Regions from separate parts of the Modestobacter sp. VKM Ac-2979 genome, predicted to be linked through region 3. Evidence: riboswitches for the same ligand, from Rfam matches in the RefSeq annotation. Region 3 holds a riboswitch; each other region holds the start of a gene.

What was found. A riboswitch is a leader RNA that binds a small molecule or an ion and turns the genes downstream of it on or off. The one in region 3 is predicted to bind cyclic di-AMP.
Region 1: linked by a shared signal. The riboswitch ahead of O2W15_RS07240 (C40 family peptidase) and the one ahead of O2W15_RS10770 (peptidoglycan DD-metalloendopeptidase family protein) in region 3 are both predicted to bind cyclic di-AMP.
Region 2: linked by a shared signal. The riboswitch ahead of O2W15_RS09445 (hypothetical protein) and the one ahead of O2W15_RS10770 (peptidoglycan DD-metalloendopeptidase family protein) in region 3 are both predicted to bind cyclic di-AMP.

The regions. Positions count from the first base shown of each region.
Region 1 is NZ_JAPVBO010000002.1:551,717-557,709, forward strand. Features, by position in the region: gene O2W15_RS07225 (phytoene desaturase family protein) at 1-1,431, opposite strand, end outside; gene O2W15_RS07230 (GNAT family N-acetyltransferase) at 1,428-1,880, opposite strand; gene O2W15_RS07235 (hypothetical protein) at 1,885-2,430, opposite strand; cyclic di-AMP (ydaO/yuaA leader) riboswitch at 2,600-2,755, shown strand; gene O2W15_RS07240 (C40 family peptidase) at 2,772-3,953, shown strand; gene O2W15_RS07245 (DUF3817 domain-containing protein) at 4,102-4,470, shown strand; gene O2W15_RS07250 (serine hydrolase domain-containing protein) at 4,478-5,806, shown strand; gene O2W15_RS07255 (pyridoxamine 5'-phosphate oxidase family protein) at 5,810-5,993, opposite strand, start outside.
Region 2 is NZ_JAPVBO010000003.1:117,489-123,481, reverse strand. Features, by position in the region: gene O2W15_RS09455 (protein adenylyltransferase SelO) at 1-1,311, shown strand, start outside; gene O2W15_RS09450 (alpha/beta hydrolase) at 1,344-2,171, opposite strand; gene O2W15_RS09445 (hypothetical protein) at 2,215-3,111, opposite strand; cyclic di-AMP (ydaO/yuaA leader) riboswitch at 3,133-3,284, opposite strand; gene O2W15_RS09440 (quinone oxidoreductase family protein) at 3,442-4,416, opposite strand; gene O2W15_RS09435 (hypothetical protein) at 4,421-4,780, opposite strand; gene O2W15_RS09430 (extradiol ring-cleavage dioxygenase) at 4,777-5,655, opposite strand; gene O2W15_RS09425 (citryl-CoA lyase) at 5,648-5,993, opposite strand, start outside.
Region 3 is NZ_JAPVBO010000003.1:404,027-410,019, reverse strand. Features, by position in the region: gene O2W15_RS10780 (AraC family transcriptional regulator) at 1-626, shown strand, start outside; gene O2W15_RS10775 (QsdR family transcriptional regulator) at 861-1,139, opposite strand; cyclic di-AMP (ydaO/yuaA leader) riboswitch at 1,316-1,471, shown strand; gene O2W15_RS10770 (peptidoglycan DD-metalloendopeptidase family protein) at 1,597-2,793, shown strand; gene O2W15_RS24000 (DUF6153 family protein) at 2,714-3,442, shown strand; gene O2W15_RS10765 (DUF305 domain-containing protein) at 3,524-4,150, shown strand; gene O2W15_RS10760 (MFS transporter) at 4,287-5,876, opposite strand; gene O2W15_RS10755 (class I SAM-dependent methyltransferase) at 5,981-5,993, opposite strand, start outside.

The DNA.
Region 1 (5,993 bases), on a different contig from region 3:
GGTGCCGACGGCCTCCGGGTCGGGCGCGACCGGCCAGGCGAGGTCGCCGTGGAAGATGTGCCCGCCCGGCATCGCCAGCGACGCCTCGACGTCCAGCGGCGAGGACGCCTGCAGGCACGGCCGCCCGTCGCCGTCGGTGGCCAGGCAGTCGGCCAGCGGCTCGGTCAGGTGGGCGTCCAGCTGGGCCAGCACCCGCCGCACCGCCTCCGTCCGGGTCCCGACGGGGTCGGCCGCGTAGAGCTCGGCCGGCGTGTGCAACCCGAACAGGGTCAGGGTGTGCAGCCCGGTGTCGCCGACGATCGACGGGTCGGTGAGCGAGTGGCAGTACACCTCGAAGGGGACCACCTCGGGCAGCTGCCCGGCCGCGGCCTGCGCGTACGCGGCGTCGAGCTGGCCGGCCGCCTCGTCGACGTGCACGGTGCCGCTGAAGACCCGGCGGGGATCCGCGCCGGACCGCAGCCCGGGCAGCCGGCGCAGCACCATGTTGACCTTCAGCTGCGACCCCGACGGCCGCGGCGCCGGGGCGGCGCCCAGCAGCTCGTCGAGCACGGCCGGGGCCGCGCCGCTGACCAGGTGCCCGGCGTCGGCCGCGTGCGCCGTCCCGTCGGCGTCGGTCCAGTGCACGGTGACGCCGTCGGCCCGGGTCTCGACCGCGGTGACCTCGGCGCGGGTGAGCAGTGCGGCACCGCGCGCCCGGGCTGCGTCGGCCAGCGCGCCGCTGACCGCACCCATCCCACCGACCGGCACCCGCCAGCGGCCGGTGCCGTTGCCGATGAGGTGGTACAGGAAGCACCGGCCGGCCAGGCCGTCGGCGGCGTGCACGTCGGCGAAGGTGCCGATCAGCCCGTCGGTGAGCGCGATGCCCCGCACCTCGTCGTCGGTCAGGTGGTCGGCGACGACGTCGGCCAGCGGCCGTTCCCGCAGGTCGCGCCAGATCTCCGGGTCCCGCAGGCGCGCGGTGACCGCCGCCTCGCTGGGCAGCGGTCCGGTCAGGGTGGGGGCCAGGTCCTCGGCGAGGGTGGTCAGTCGGCCGTAGAACCGCTGCCAGCCGGCGAACTCGGCGTCCGAGCCGGTGAGGGCGCGGAAGGAGGCCGCCGTCTCCGGCCCCTCGTCCCGCTCGACCAGCAGCCCGGTGGCCGCACCGCCGCGGCGCAGCGGGGTGTAGGAGGCGACCGCCCGGTCCAGCAGGGTGATCGGCAGCGCCAGGTCGGTGACGACCCGGTCGGGCAGCAGGCTGACCAGGTAGGAGTAGGCCGACAGCCGGACGCCGACGCCCGGGAAGACCTGCTCGCTGACCGCGGCGCCGCCGAGCACGGCCCGCCGCTCCAGCACGAGCACCGACCAGCCCGCGCGGGCCAGGTAGGCGGCGGCGACCAGCCCGTTGTGGCCGCCGCCCACCACGACGGCGTCGTACCGGGCTGCGGTGCTCACGCCAGCTCCCGAGCGAAGCAGAGCGAGAACGGGTCGTCCACGTAGTGCCCGAACGCCGGGATCGGCCGGTAGCCGGCCGCGGTGTACAGCCCGACCGCCTCGGGCTGGCGCGGCCCGGTCTCCAGCAACACGGTGGTCCAGCCCCGCCCCACCGCCTCGGCCTCCAGCGCGGTGAGCAGCAGCCGGGAGACGCCCCGCCCACGCGCCGCCGGGACGACGTACATCCGCTTGAGCTCGGCGGTGCCGTCCCCGAGGGGCCGCAGCGCGCCGCAGCCGATCGGCGTGCCGTCGTCGTCCCGGGCGAGGAGGACGACGGCGACGTCGGCGGCAGACGGCGGCACCCCCGGCTCGCTCGCACCGCCGTAGCGGGCCCGCAGCTCGACCTGCTGGGCGGCGGTCAGCGCGGCGACGTCCGGGTCGTCCCACGAGGCGGCGGAGAGGGTCGGCACCGGGTCATCCTGGCGCGCCGTCGTCCACCTGCTGCAGCAGCCCCCACACGAACCGGGCCCGCACCCGGCCGGGGAGGTGCACCTCGAAGCGACTCGGGACGCCGGGGTCCACCGCGGCCGCGCCGGGCAGGGTCACGACGTCGTCCACCACGTGCTCCCAGACGCGCAGGGCCCCCGGTGCGGCGGCCGGCACGGCGGAACCGGGCGCGCGGACCAGCTGCTCGTGGAGCACCGCGCCGTCCGGGCCGCCCAGCACCTCCCACCGCAGGTGCGGCCACAGCGGCAGCGGCCACCGCCGGACGACGAGGTCGACGTCACCGAACCGGCGGTCCTCCTGCTCGGCGGATGGACCGAGCACGGCAGCGCGCAGCACGAGCCCGCGCGGTGCTCGCTCTGTGTGATGGAGCGCGCGCCAACGACGGTGCGCGGCACGCGCCTCGGCCCGGTCGGCGCCGAGTCTGGGCAACGCCTCGGAGACCAGGTCGGGTCGCGTGTCGGCCATGCGGCGGAGCAGCACGAGGCAGAACTCCCGCTGTGCCAGGCCCTTCACGCGGCGAGCCTGTCACGCTCGGTGAGCGTGTTGCAGCACACGCCCGGGGATTTCCACAAATTGACCCCAGTCGTTTGTCACGAGCACATAACGCACGTACGGTCACCAGCGGTCCTGACGGGCAGCGCAGTCGCCCACCCGGGTGACCACCGACAGGACCGCCGCCGAACCACACGGCTCGCCGCAACACTCGCGGGCTCGTGGACCGGGGACCCACCGCAGCACTGGGGTGAAGCTCCGCACGGCCCGCTCGCGGGCCCGAGGAGCCGGGCGTCTTCCCGCCCGAACCCGTCAGCTAACTCGGTAGGCGGCAGGTGGAAGAAAGGACACACCCGCCGAACATGGCGAGTTCGCACATCTCTGTCCGTCGTGGCCGCAACGGCCGACGGGCCCTGCTCACTCTGTTCGTCGCGGGTGGCGTCGCCCTCGCACCGGTGCCCGCCCTGGCGGCTCCTGAAACACCCACCACCTCGCAGGAGGCGGCCGAGCTCATCGCCGCCCGTGGTCACGACCTCGAGGTCGTCACCGAGAAGATGCACGAAGCGACCGACGTGCTGACCAGCATGAAGGCCGCCTCGGACGCCGCCGCCGCCGAGCTCGTCGCCGCCGAGGCGGCCGTGGTCGAGGCCCGTGACCACGTGCGCCAGGTCGCCCGCAGCGCCTTCACCGGTGAGCAGCTCTCCTCGCTGCAGGCCATGCTCACCAGCTCCTCCGCCGACGAGATGCTCGACCGGATGGGCACGCTGGACAGCATCGCCGGGCACAACAACGAGGTGCTCGGGGTCGCGCAGCAGGCCACCGTCAGCGCCGACGAGGCGAAGGCCGCTGCCGAGAAGGCCGCCGCCGACGCGGAGGCCCAGGTCGCTGAGGTCGCTGCCCAGCAGGCCGACCTGAACGAGCAGATCGCCGAGTACCAGGCCGAGTACGACCGGCTCTCCGCCGAGGAGCGCGAGCGCGCTCGCATCCTGGCCGAGCAGCACGCGGCCGCAGAAGCGGCGGCAGCCGCAGCCGAGCGCGAGGCCCAGGCCGCCGCGGCGGCGGAGCGCAACAACGCCCAGACCGCCTCGCGCGACGAGCGCACGGCCCCCGCTGCCCGTGCGGCCGCCCCCGCCCCGGCCGCCGCTGCGGCGCCGGCACCGGCTCCGGCCGCGCCGGTCGTGGCCAGCAGCGGCGCTGCCGCCACCGCGGTGAGCACCGCGATGGCCCAGCGCGGCAAGCCCTACGTCTGGGGCGCCACCGGCCCGAACTCCTACGACTGCTCCGGGCTGGTGAAGTACTCCTACGCCGCGGCCGGGGTCAACCTGCCCCGCAGCAGCCGGCAGCAGGCGGCGTCGGGCCGGGCGGTCTCCCGCGGCGAGCTGCAGCCGGGCGACCTCATCGCCTACTACAGCCCGGTCAGCCACATCGGCATCTACATCGGCAACGGCCAGATGGTCCACGCGCCGACGTCGGGTGACGTGGTCAAGGTCGCCAGCATCGACGCCATGGGCCCCATCACCGCCATGCGTCGGGTCGCCGGCTGACAGCTGCACCACCCCGCGACACCCGCCGGTGCCCCGGTCGCCTGACGGCGGCCGGGGCACCGGCGCGTCCGGACCCGGTGGCGACGATCACCCGGGTACGCGCACCGGCACCCCGTCCCGCCGGGCACGATGAGGTACAGCCCACGCCATGCCCACCCCGAGGAGCACCGTGCCCGCCGCACTGACCGACCCCACGAGGGTCGCCCGCGTCTTCCGCGTCGTCGCCATCGCCGAGGCCGTCTCCTGGGTGCTCCTGCTGGCCGGCATGTTCGTCAAGCGGGTGCTGCAGGCCTCGGAGCTGGGCGTGCAGGTCTTCGGCCCGGTCCACGGTGCGGTGTTCGTGGCCTACGTCGTCGTCGCCCTGCTGGCGTGGCGGGTGCTCCGCTGGACCCCGGCCACCGGGCTGCTGGCGCTGGCCGCCTCCATCCCGCCACTGGTGACCATCTGGTTCGAGCGCTGGGCCCGGCGTACCGGCCGGCTGCCGGTGGACGCCACCACGCCGGTCCGGGCCGGCTGAGCGCACGATGGTCACCCCCGTCCTGCCCGCCACCGCCCGCACCCTGTTGGCCCGCACCGCACGGGTCCAGCGCGACGGCCGGGCACCCAGCCTGGTCGCGGGCGTCGTCCGGGACGGCGGGCTGGCCTGGTCGGCCGGTCGCGGCGACGTCGCCGAGCCGCACACCGACGTGCAGTACCGGCTGGGCTCGATCAGCAAGACGGTGACGGCCCTGGCCGTGCTCCGGCTGCGCGACGAGGGCCGCCTGGGGCTCGACGACCTGCTCGAGGAGCACGTCCCCGACACCCCCTTCGGGGAGCGCACCGTGGGCCAGCTGCTCGCCCACCTCGCCGGCGCGAGCTCGGAGAGCCCCGGCGGCTGGTGGGAGCGCGTCCCCGGCGGGTCGCTGGCCGAGCTCCGGCTGACCGACGACGACGTCGTCCTGGGCAGCGCCCGGCGGTTCCACTACTCGAACCTCGGGTTCGGGCTGCTCGGTGAGCTGGTCGCCCGGCATCGTGGGCGCTCCTGGGCCGAGGTGGTCCGGGACGAGGTGCTGCTGCCGCTGGGCATGGAGCGCACCACCCCGCGGCCCACCGGTCGGGCGGCGCAGGGTGCGGGGGTGCACCCGTGGGCAGACGTCGTCCTGCCCGAGCCCGAGCACGACGCCGGCGTCATGGCCGCGGCCGGCCAGCTGTGGGCGACGCTGGCCGACCTCGGCCGGTTCGCCGCCTTCCTGCTCGGCGACACCGGCGACGTGCTCTCCCCGGCGACGCTGGAGGAGATGACCGTGCCGGCCGGGATCGACTCGTCGTCCCCCGGGTGGTCGGCGTACGGGCTGGGGGTGCAGGTCCTGCGGGTCGACGGGCACACCCTCATCGGCCACGGCGGTTCGATGCCAGGCTTCCTCGCCGGGGTCTTCGTCGACCGGTCCGAGCAGGTCGGAGCGGTGATGCTGGCCAACACGACCAGTGGGCTCGACCCGCTGGTGCCCGGGTTGCTGGCCGACCTGCGGGCCGCCGAGCCCCGGATCGTCGACGCCTGGGTGCCGTCCCCGCCGCCGCTGCCGCTGGACTCGCTCGGCGTCTGGTTCTGGGGGCCGGCTCCGCTGGTGCTGCGCGCCCAGTCCGGTGGCCTGCTGCACCTGGGGCCGCTGCCCGGCCGGTCCGGCCGGGCGAGCCGGTTCGCTCCCCGCGCGGACGGCACGTGGGTCGGGCTGGACGGCTACTACGCGGGCGAGACGCTGCGGATCGCTCCCGACCACCTGGACCTGGCGACGTTCGTGCTCACCCGTACGCCCTACGACCCCGAGGCACCCGTGCCCGGCGGGGTCGACGAACGTGGCTGGACGGCGCCCTAGGCGTCAGGCGCCGGACGGTCGGGCGCTGGGGTACAGGCCGGCGGCGTACTGCTCGCCGTAGTACTGCTGCAGCTCGGCCAGTGGCGTGGCGGCAGCCTCCTGGGCGTGCGCGATCCGGGCCCGGGAGGGCAACGCCCCGGGATCCCAGGTCGCCGGGTCCCACAGCTGCGACCGCAGGAACGCCTTG
Region 2 (5,993 bases), 290 kb from region 3:
ACGCTGCGGACCGCCGAGGGGCTGCGCCTGCTGGTCGGCACCGCCGTCCCGGCCGGGGCCACCCCCGTCGCCCAGGGCTACGCCGGGCACCAGTTCGGTGGCTTCGTCCCGCGGCTGGGCGACGGCCGGGCGCTGCTGCTCGGCGAGCTGACCGACGTGGAGGGCCGGCTGCGCGACCTGCACCTCAAGGGCTCGGGGCGAACCCCGTTCGCCCGCGGCGGCGACGGGCTGGCCGCGGTCGGCCCGATGCTGCGCGAGTACGTGATCAGCGAGGCGATGCACGCCCTCGGCATCCCCACCACGCGCTCCCTGGCCGTGGTCGCGACCGGACGCTCGGTGCGCCGGGAGACGCTGCTGCCCGGCGCCGTCCTGGCCCGGGTGGCGAGCAGCCACCTGCGGGTGGGCAGCTTCCAGTACGCCCGGGTCAGCGGGGACGCCGAGCTGCTGCGCCGGCTGGCCGACCACGCGATCAGCCGGCACCACCCGGACGCCGCGCAGGCCGAGAACCCGTACCTGGCGCTCTTCGCCGCGGTGGTCACCGCCCAGGCCGAGCTGGTGGCCCGGTGGATGCAGGTGGGGTTCGTGCACGGGGTGATGAACACCGACAACGTGACCATCTCCGGCGAGACGATCGACTACGGGCCGTGCGCCTTCCTCGAGGCGCACGACCCGGCCACGGTGTACAGCTCGATCGACCACGGCGGGCGCTACGCCTACGGCAACCAGCCGATCGTGGCCGAGTGGGACCTCGCCCGGCTCGCCGAGGCGCTGCTGCCGCTGTTCGCCGAGGAGCAGGAGCGGGCGATCGAGCTCGCGGTGGCGGCACTGGGCGAGTTCCGGCCGCAGTACGACGCGGCCTGGTCGGCCGGCATGCACGCCAAGCTGGGCCTGCCGGAGGGGCTGGACGACGAAGTGGCCGCGCCGCTGGTCGAGGAGTTCCTGACCCTGCTGCAGGCCGGCCACGTCGACCACACGTCCGGGTTCCGGCTGCTCGGCGCTGCCGCCCGCGGCGACGTCGACCCGGTCCGCAACCTCTTCCTCGACCTGGCCTCGTTCGACGCGTGGTCGGAGCGCTGGCGCGCACTGGCTCCGGATGCCGACGCCATGGACCGGGTGAACCCGCTCTACATCCCGCGCAACCACCTCGTCGAGGAGGCGCTCACCGCAGCGACCGCAGGCGACCTCGCCCCGCTCGGTCCCCTGCTCGACGCCGTGACCCACCCGTACGCCGAGCGGCCGGGCCTGGAGCGGTACGCCACCCCCGCCCCCGCCGACTTCGGCGCCACCTACCAGACCTTCTGCGGCACCTGACCCGCGACGACAGAAATGGCCATTTCTGTCGGTCAGGGGTCGGTCGTCAGGCGGGCCAGTTCGACGACGGCGGCGACCAGCTGGTCGCCGTCCAACAGGACGGCGTCGTTGTGGTCGGCGCCGGGCACCTCGACCATGCGGTGCAGCTGCCCGGCGGCAGCGGCCACCGCCCTGCTCTGCTCCGGCGGCACGATCGAGTCGGCGGTGCCGAGGACGACGGTGGTGGGCACCTCGACCCGGGCGACCTGCTCGGCCACCGGGTACTGGTCGCGCAGCAGCAACCGGACCGGCAGGAACGGGTAGTGCTCGCTGCCGACGGCGGCCAGGTCGACGAACGGGGAGCGCAGCACGAGCCCGGCCGGCGGGTGGTCGACGGCCAGCTCGGTGACGACGGCGGCGCCCAGGCTCTCCCCGTAGTACAGGAGCCGCTCTGCGGGGACCCCGCCGTCGGCCAGCAGCCAGTCGCGCGCCGCGCGGACGTCGAGCGCCAACCCGGCCTCGGTCGGGCTGCCCGGGTTGCCGCCGTACCCGCGGTAGTCGAACAGCAGCACCGCCAGCCCCGCTGACGACAGCGCCCGGGCCAGCGGCGCCCGGACCCCGCGGTGGCCGCCGTTGCCGTTGGCCACCAGCACGGCCGGTGCGTCGGCCGTCGGGCCGGGCACGAACCACGCGCCGAGGGTCAGCCCGTCGGCGGTGGTCAGCTCGACGTCCCGGCCACCGGGGACGGCCTCGGCAGCGGGCGGCACCGGACCGGCGTCGGGCAGGTACACCAAGCGGCGCTGAACCGTCCAGAGCAGGCCGACCACCACGACCAGCACGATGGCACCGATCAGCGCGGCCCGGAGCACCGACCGCAGCACCACCCCATGGTGGCGCGCTGGGGGCCGGCCGGGCCAGCGCCGTCTAGCGGTAGTTGACGTGCGGGTGGTCGAAGTGGTTCGCCGTCACGCTGCCCCGGTCCTCCATCTGCTTCCAGGAGCCACCGGGCGAGGAGAGCATCCGCTGCTCCCAGATGATGTAGTCGACGCCGAGCTCAGCCCAGTTGGCCACGTGGTAGGCGACGATCGCATCCCCGAGGGCGGCGTTGGACATGACCATGTAGTCCACCGCCAGCCCCGACGGGTGACCGTGCGGGTCGGCAGCGCTGGGCCGGGTGCCGCCCAGGGTGATCGAGCCGGCGCCGGGCACGTTGCTGACCACGGCGTTCGCGGCCGCCTGCGCCTGCGGCTTGATCGGTCCGGCGGAATTGTTGATCTTGGCGATCGCGGACACCGCGGTGCCGGGGCTCGCGGCCGCCGCGGCGGAGGGCTTGGCCGCGGCGGCGGCCCGTGCCGGAGCGGCGGCGGCTGCCTGCGCCTCGGCCTCGGCCGCAGCAGCGGCCTCGGCGGCGACCCGAGCGGCCTCGGCCTCCGCGGCGGCCGCGGCCTCGGCGGCGAGGCGTGCTGCCTCCGCCTCCGCTGCCTGCTGGTCGAGCACGGCCTGGTCGGCCGCGGCCTGGGCCTGCTGGGCGGCGGTCTGCTCGGCCTCCCGGGTGGCCCGGCTGGCTGCCAGCTCCTCGAGCGGCCGGAGGTCCTCGGTCCCGTCGACGGCGCCGGATTCGGCGGCCAGCCCCAGCTGCTCGGCGACGCTCACCGGCTGGGACGCCACGGGGTCGGCCTGGGCCGCTGGGCCGACGCCGACGACGACGTTGACCAGGACGGCTCCGGCCGCCGCGATGCCCAGGTACAGCCCGGGGCGGCGGATGCCGGCCGGCGGGCGGCGTCGGCCGGTGGCGGCAGAGGTGGTGGTGCGGGCGCGCATGGGCAGGAGTGCTCCGTACAGGTGTCTTCCGTGTGCCGCCTACCAGGTCAGCTGACGGGTTCGGGCGGGAAGCAGCCCTACCCGGCCCGGACGGTCGTCCGGGCGCGGGATTCACCCCAGTGGTGCGGTGGGTCCCCGGCTCGCCCCGGAGGGCGACTCGGCGGCGTCCGGCCGGGCTCCCCGGGTGGGGACGTGGCGACCGACTGGACCCGGCCAACCTAACGGCGTTATGTAGTCGTGACAATCGGTTGCGGGCATTTCATCGGGTGACGGTGGTCGCGTCACTCTCCGGACACACGCGTCCCATCCGTCACCACCGGCGGTGTCCGGTCAGCGCGCCGACAGCTCGACGACGGACCGGCTCCCACCCCCGGCGGCGGTGGCCGCCCAGGCCTCCTCGACCCGCGCCAGCGGGAGGACGGCGTGCTCCACCCGGAGCTGCCCGGCCGCGGCGTGCCGCAGCACCGCGGTCAGCGCGGCCGCCCGCTGCTCGCCGGTGAGCGCGTTGTTGGTGTAGCCGAGCACGTCGATGCTCCGACTGCGCAGCACGGCGGAGGAGAACTCGGCGGCGTCCCCGGCCGCGCCACCCAGGTTGACCAGCCGCCCGCCGGGCGCCAGCACCGAGCACGCGGCCGCCGCCACGGCGCCGAACACCGGGTCGACGACGAGGTCGACGTCCGAGCCGACCGTCTGCCGGATCCGCGCCGCCAGGTCGCCGCCGTCCCCGGTGAGGACGACGTCCTCGGCGCCGGCCCGGCGGGCACGGTCGGCCGCGGACGGCGACCGGCAGACCCCGACCACCCGCCCGGCCCCCAGCGCGCGGGCGGCGCCCAGCGCGGCTTGGCCGACCGCGCCCCCGGCGCCGAGCACCAGCACCCGCTCCCCGGGCTGCAACCGGCCGCGCCAGGTCAGGGCCATCCAGCCGGCGACCGCCGACAGGCCCAGCGCCGCCACGACCGGGTCGGGCAGGTCCCCGGCGAGCGGGACGACGTCGGCGTCCGGCACCGCGCAGAGCTCACCCAGGCTGCCGTCGCCCGGGCTCATCCCCGCCGAGGTGGCGAACCAGACCCGGGTGCCGGGCGCCAGCACCGCCGACGACACCACGACCCCCACCCCCTGCACGCCGGGCACGTAGGGCACGGCCGGGCGGCCGAAGTACGACGTCCCGGAGGCGCAGAGCAGGTCCAGCGGCACGACCGGGGCGGCGGTCACCCGGACCAGGGTCCGGCCCTCGCCGGGCACCGGGTCCGGGTGGTCCGCCAGGGCGGGCGGCTCGCCCGGCGAGGTCAGGATGGCGGCGCGCACCGGCTCAGGTCGCGATGTCGGGGTAGGGCATGGAGACGTGCTCCATCGCCTTCCCGTAGGCGCGCTGGTACTCCATCGGCCCGTGGTCGCGTTCGAACAGCGCGATGAAGAGGGTGAGCGTCAGGAACGGGTGCGCGCCCATCTGGAACAGCGCGACGTGGTCGTGCGCGGCCAGCGCCCGCCGCTCCTCGTCGGTGAAGGCCAGCCAGGTCGTCTTCTCCGCGGGGATGCAGTTGAGGACGGTGTTGGCCATCTCGGCCTCCCACCAGGTGACCGTGCCGGCCGGGTCCTCCCGGTAGCGCTCGGTCAGCTCGGGGTCGCGGTCGACGGTGAACAGGAACTTGTCCAGCAGGTACTTGCTCATGCCGACACCCCCGCGCTCGGGACCCCGTTGGGGTACCAGGTGAAGTACGCCTCCATGGTGTGGAACAGGTCCAGGGTGTCGACGTGGTCGGCCTTCGCGCCCTCGCCGGCTACGCCCATCATCAGCATGAAGTCCATGAACCCGTGGGTGGCGTTGCCCGGGTGGTGCAGGGACTCCAGGGAGACCTCGGCCAGGCACCCCTCGATGTCCCCGCTGGCGATCCACTCGACGGCCTTGCGGTCGAACTCCGGGTCCGGCCCGTGCTCGCCGAACTGCCGCGGCCCGCCCAGCTCCAGGGACAGGTGCCCGGTGCCGATCACCGCCACCCGCTTGTCGCTCTCCCAGGACTCGACCATCTCCCGGATCGCCCGGCCCAGCTGGACGAAGCGCTTCGGCTGCGGCAGCGGCGGGGCGAAGATGTTGGTGTAGACCGGCACGATCGGCAGGTCGGCCTGCGGGCGCAGTGTGATGATCGGGCAGGTGATGCTGTGGTCGATCCGCAGCTCGTTGCTGAAGGCCAGGTCGAAGTCCCGGTCCAGCCCGTCCCGCAGCAGGTGCGCCGCCAGGTCCTCCTCGCCGCGCAGCGTCATCTTCGGCAGCCCGAACTCGCGCTCCTCGTTGTGGAAGTTGGCGTCGAAGAACGGCGCCTTGCCCACCAGGAACTGCGGCATGTTGTCCAGCCAGAGCTGGTGGAAGTGGTCGCTGCCGACCATCACCAGGACGTCGGGCTCCGCGCGGGTCAGCGTCTCGCGGAACGCCTCGATCTTCGCCACCCACTCGTCGGCGAACGGCGGCCGGTCAGCGCCGGTGGCGGTGCTGGCCCGGTAGTAGAAGGGGTGGTGGGTGGACGCGATCACCGCGGCCAGTTCAGCCATGACTGTCTCCGTTGAGGTCAGGGAGGTACGGGTCGGGGGCGACGGACCGGTTGTTGAGGTCCACGGACAGGAAGACGTCGTTGGCCACCGGGTGCCGCAGCTCCTCGGCCAACTGCCCGATCAGCCCGGCCGTGCGGGCCAGCAGGGCGAAGCCGCGCAGCAGCTCCAGCGGCAGGCCCAGGTCGGCCAGCGCGGCACCGCACACCCCGGCGCCGTTGAGCGGCAGGGTCTTGCCGAGCACCTGAGGGTGCACCCGGCCGATCGCGGCGAACAGCGACAGGTGCGGGCCGAACAGCCCCTCCTCGGTCGCGATCTCGAACAGCCGGGGGGTGCGCGGG
Region 3 (5,993 bases):
GCATCGTCACGGTCCACTACCTCCAGGACCCCGGGGCACGAACTCGCGTGCTCACCGCGCTACCCGACGTCGTCCACGTGGGAGCGGGTGCGGGGGCCGGCCACCTTCAGGACACCGTGCGCATCCTGGGCCGTGAGCTCACCGAGCCCGGGATGGCCTCCTCGGTCCTGCTGGACAGGATGATCGACGTGCTGCTCGTGCAGTCGCTGCGGGCCTGGGCAGCAGCGCAGACGGCGACCCAGCCGGGGTCCTGGCTGGCTGGGCTGGGTGACCCGGTCGTGAGCGCCGCCCTGACGTTGATCCACCAGGCACCGGAGCGGGCCTGGACGGCGGAGAACCTGGCAACCGGCATCGCAGTGTCCCGAGCGACCCTGGCGCGGCGGTTCACCGCCGCCCTGGACATGAGCCCCACCGCCTACCTGCTGCGCTGGCGGATGGACCTGGCGGCCGCTCGCCTGCGCGATACCGACGAACCGCAGCAGTCCATCGCACGAGCCGTGGGTTATGCCTCCGTGCACGCGTTCAGCCGGGCCTTCAGCCGTGCCCACGACGAAGCCCCCGGGCGCTTCCGCGACCGGCACCGACGCACCGGGGTCGTCGCCGGCGATCTCGGTGACGCATGTTGAGTGCCACGCCACCGCCGTTCTAGCTGTACCCAGCCAGGACGTCGGTGACAGCTAGGGCATGTCTCTCACATGCGGTTCCAGGCGAGGACGGCATCGAAGACGATGGCCGACGACGTTCAGGAGCTCGGGCCACCGATTCGGTGATCTGGACTGCGCGCATGGCCGAGGCCATGGGTCCGTCCGGTCGGCCGGGGTCCAGGTCCACCCCGGCAGGTGCAACGCTCGACCACCGGATCAGTCAGGCAGCGGCAGGAGTGCGTGCAGGACGCGGCCGGCGCGGTCGGGATCGGGCTGTTCGCCGGTGATGAGGGTCAGGTAGACGTAGGACTCCATGATGCGGACGACGACGTAGCCGAGGTCGTCGAGCGGGATGTCGCTGCACATCTTGCCGGCGTCGAGGGCCTCGGCGAGGAGCGCACGGACCCGGCCCAGCAGCCGCGCCTGGAAGTCGGCGGCGCGGGTGGTGAGCAGGCGCAGCGCCAGTTCGCCCTCGTTCTCCATGAAGACCTGCATGCCGTGGTTGCGGCGTCCGCGTGATCGGCCGCCTGTGGCGCCTGCACATGTACTGGCCCCGGATGGTGCGGCCGGCCGCGATGGTTGGCTGCTGTTACTGGATTGTGACGTTCATCGGGGTTCGTTGTAGCGTCTCGGCCGGTCCGCCCGAGCCCCGATCTCGCCCAGAGGTCCTCGCGCAGACCCCGTCGAACTGCCACCGCTCGCGCGGTGGCAGACCGGGGACCCATCGTTCCCTGGGGTGAATCTCACGTGGCCAGTGCGCCGCAGCGAGTAGGGCTGTCTCCGGCCCGAACCCGTCAGCTAACTCGGTAGACGGTGAGGGAGAACGGAGCTCGCCGCGTTGGCGACGTCGCACGACACCGTCTTGCAGCACCCTGTCCACCCACGCCGCCGCGCCCGATGGCGCGCCGCGGTCACTGCGCCGACGCTGGCCGCCGGTGCTGCCCTGCTGCTGGTGCTCACCGGTCCGGCAGCCCACGCCGCACCTGAGCCCCCGCCGGCCCCGGCAGGCCAACCCGGACTCGCCGGGGCCGAGGCCGCGCTGGCCAGCGTCGAGGCGTCGGTGGTGGCGGCAGAGGAGACCCTGCGGCGGCTGACGGTGGAGGCTGAGGCGGTCGCCGATCGGAGCCTGGTCGCCCAGGCTGCGCTGCTCACAGCCCGGCAGGAGGCCGATGCCCGGGAGGCCGAGCTGACGGCTGCGCAGGCAGCAGTCGGGCAGGCCCGAGCCGACGTCGTCGCACTGGCCCGGCAGAGCTACATGGGCGCTGACGCCTACGGCAGTGCCTCGGCCTTCTTCGCCGCAGGCAGCCCCGAGGAAGTCCTCCAACGAGCCGCCACGCTGGAGCTGCTGGGTGATGACCGGGGCGAGCGACTGGACGAGCTCGAGGTCGTCCAGCGCCAGCAGCAGGCGGCCACCGAGGCGGCGAAGGCCGCCGTGGTTGCCCGCGATGCGGCCGCCGCATCCGCCGCGGAGGCTGAACGGGTCGCCAACGACGAGCTCGCCGCGGCGCAGCAGACCTACGACGCCGCCGTGGGGGACAGGGCCGCGTTGGAGCAGCAGTTGCAGGAGGCGCGGGAGCGGGTGGTCACGCTCGCCGGCGATGCTGCTGCGGGGTCGATGGAACAGCCGGCCGGCAGCGATGTCACTGCGGTACCGACGGAGCAACCGAGCAGTGGCGATGTCGATGCACTACTGGCGGAACGGCTGGACGGTGCGGCTTCCCGGGGAGGTGAGCGGTCGACTTCCGGCGCCGGGATCCCGACGTCGGGGCGGGTGACCTCCTGCTATGGCGCCCGCTGGGGGACCATGCACCACGGCGTGGACATCGCCGCCCCGATCGGCACACCGATCTATGCGCCCGAAGCCGGCGTGGTGCTCCAGGCCGGCCCCGCATCCGGCTTCGGGCTGGCCGTCTACCTGGAGCATGAGGACGGCTCGATCACCCTCTACGGGCACATCGACAGCTACTCGGTCGACGCGGGACAGCAGGTGTCCGCTGGGCAGCAGATCGCGCTGGTGGGCAACACGGGTCAGTCCACCGGCCCGCACCTGCACTTCGAAGTGCATCTGGGTGGGCTCTACCAGAACCGCAGCAACCCGGTTCCGTGGCTGGCCGCCCGCGGCCTGCCGTTGGGCGGAAGCTGCGGCTGACCTCGACAGCCCTCGAACCTCGTTCGGTGACCCCGCTGGGCGGTCAGCGCCGCCGAGCAGTCGCTGCAGTGGGCACTTCGCGCCGGGGTGCGGTCATGATCAGCGTGGGGACGGGCCCGGGTGTCACTCCAAGGGGCCGACGGCCTTCTCGGGTGCGCCAGCCAGGCCGTCGTACCTTCGTGTGGAGGAGGTGGTCCTGGTGGCACGGCTCTGGGCGGCGCTGCTGCTGTTGGCCGCTGTCTTCGCCATGCACGGGATCCAGTGCGCGGCCGCGGGGTCAGCGCTGGAAGACGGGTCCACATCGCTCAGTGCGGCAGCCTCTGTCGATGTACCGGCAGCGTCCGTCCATCTGGGCCCCGTCGCAGGTGCGATGCCCGACCACGGGCACGGTGCCGCCACACCAGAGGCAGACGCCGACGGTGCCACCGGGTCCAGCGGGCTGCCGGCCCCGTGGCACGACGCCCACCTCCTGGCGGTGTGCCTCGCCGTCCTGCTCGCGGGTCTGATGGTTCTCAGGGCCGTGGTGCTCCGCCGAGGCGTGGCGATCCCGCCCGTCCGCGGCTCGCCCACACCGTCCCGCTGGCCCACCGGGTGGTCGAGGCAGCCTCGACCACCCACCCTCTCCGCTCTCTGTCTCCTGCGGATCTAGGCCGAGCAGCTGCACCCCGACAGCTCCCGCTGTCCCGGGGTCCTGCACGCACGCCCACATCCCCCAGACAGGAGACCCAGCATGACCCGCACCAGCATCCGACTCGTCCGCCTCACCGGTGGGCTGATGGCCGCCGTCGTCGTCCTCGCCGGCTGCTCGGACACCGAGCAGACCTCCGCCACCGGTGGCAACGCGGCCGACGACAGCTCCGCCGAGCAGGGCGCGGAGTTCAACGACACGGACGTCGCGTTCGCGCAGGGGATGATCCCGCACCACGAGGGCGCGCTCATGATGTCCGCGGTCGCCATCGACCGCGCCTCCGATCCCCGGGTCGTGGACCTGGCCGAGCGGATCGAAGCAGGTCAGGACCCGGAGATCGACCTCATGACGGCCTGGCTGGAGGAGTGGGGCCAACCGCTCGAGGAGTCCGGTTCGATGGGCGGCATGGACCACGGGTCCGGGGACATGGGCGGCATGGGCATGGACGGCGGCATGGGCATGGAGGAGATGCCTGCGGCCGGCCGGGACTTCGGCCGCATGTGGCTCGACGCCATGATCGAGCACCACGAGGGCGCAGTCGAGATGGCGCGGACCGAGGTCGAGGACGGCCGCAACGCCGAGGCCGTCGACCTGGCTCGCTCGATCAGCGAGGTCCAGGCGCAGGAGATCGAGGAGATGCGGCAGCTGCTCACCGAGCTGGGTGGCTGATCTGTACCGGGTGGGGCGCGGTGCCGTCCGGGCACCGCGCTCCACCTCTCCCGCCCGACGACCCAGGGCCGCGCCTCGCGCGCGGTGCACCAGCGGGCGGTCGACGCAGTCGGCTGCGTCAACCGCCCGTTCAGGGTCACCGGGTGATGGTGTGTTCGGTTTCGGTCTCCCCGACGACGGGGCCAGGGGCGCTCCCGCGGGGGCCACGGGCGAGGACGATGACGAACAGGACGGCCATGACGGCGGTGCCGGCCCACATGGCCTGCTGCCAGCCGTCGACGAAGGCCTCTTGTGCCGCCCGGACGAGTGCGCTGGCCTGGGGGCCGGCCACGTCGGCGGCCGCGAGGCCGTTGGCCAGGCCTTCGCGGGCTGCCGCGACAGCGTCTGCAGGAGCCCCGGCGGGGAGCTGCTGGTCGAGGGCGCTGCGGTAGCCGGTGGCCAGGACGGCACCGAGCAGTGCCACGCCGAGTGCGGTGCCGAGCTCGCGGGTGACGTCGTTGAGGGCGGAGGCCACACCCTGCCGTTCGCGAGGCAGTGCGCGGGTGATGGCCTCGGTGGAGGACGTCATGGCCAGGCCCATGCCCAGCCCGATGGCCAGCAGCCCGGCCAGCACCGAGCGGTAACCGCCCTCGACGGAGACGAAGCTGGCCATCAGCACCAGGCCCACGGTGCCCAGCAGGATCCCGGTGGCCATGGTCAGTCGTGCACCGATGCGTGCGGCCACCTTCGGTGCCAGCCCGGAGGAGGCCATCATCAGCAGCGCCATCGGCATCAGTGCCAGCGTCGAGCGCAGCGCCGACCAGCCCAGCACCGCCTGCAGGTAGGGGAAGAGGACGACGAAGATCCCGGCCTGCACGCCGAAGACGACCAGCAGTGCAAGGGAGCCACTGGCCAGGCCGCGCTCGCGGAAGAGCCGGATCTCCAGGAGCGGGGCCGGCTGGCGCAGCTCCCATGCGATGAACGCGGCGGCGGCCACGGCGCCGCCGAGCAGGCTCAGCAGCGTCGCCGGTGCCGTCCACCCCTGCTCGGGACCTTCGTGGAGGACGAGGATCAGCGCGAGGACGGTGAGCACCGAGGTCAGCGAGCCGACGAGGTCGAAGCGGTGGGTGGCGCTCTCGCGTGAGTTCGGCACCGACCTCAGCGTCAGGACGACGGCGGCGGCGACGAGCGCGACGGGTAGGACGAACAGCCACCGCCAGTTCGCCACGTCCACCAGCAGGGCGGACAGGTACATGCCCAGGATGCCGCCTCCGCCGGCGACGGCGGTCCACACGCCGATGCCCGTGGCGCGTTCCTCGTCCGGGAAGGTCGAGGTGATGACGGCGAGGGTGACCGGCATGATCATCGCCGCGCCGACGCCGCTGAGGGCGCGGGCGGCGACCATGACCTCGGTCGAGGGAGCCAGGCCGGCTGCCACGTTGGCGGCGGCGAACAGGGTCAGGCCGGCGAGCAGCATCGGCTTTCGGCCCCACCGGTCGGCCAGTGCGCCCACGGGGAGGAGCAGTGCGGCCAGGACGATCGTGTAGCTGTTGATCATCCACAGCACGGCGCTCTGTGAGGCGCCGAACTCCACGGCGAGCTCGGGCTGGGCGACGTTCAGCCCGGACACCGACGCGATGACGGCCATCAGGGCGATGCAGACCGCGATCAGGACGGCGCGGCGCTGGCGTGGGTCGGAGATGGTCGGGGCGAGGGTCGGCTCGGATGCGGACGCTTCGGTGGTCATGGCGCCTCTCGGCAGGTGAGGTCGAGCAGGGGGCAGGGGGCAGCAGCCAGCGGCGCTGGGGCTGTCGCCCGAGCGCTGGTGGTCGTGCTGTGGTGGGGCGGAGGTCAGCTGCGCCGG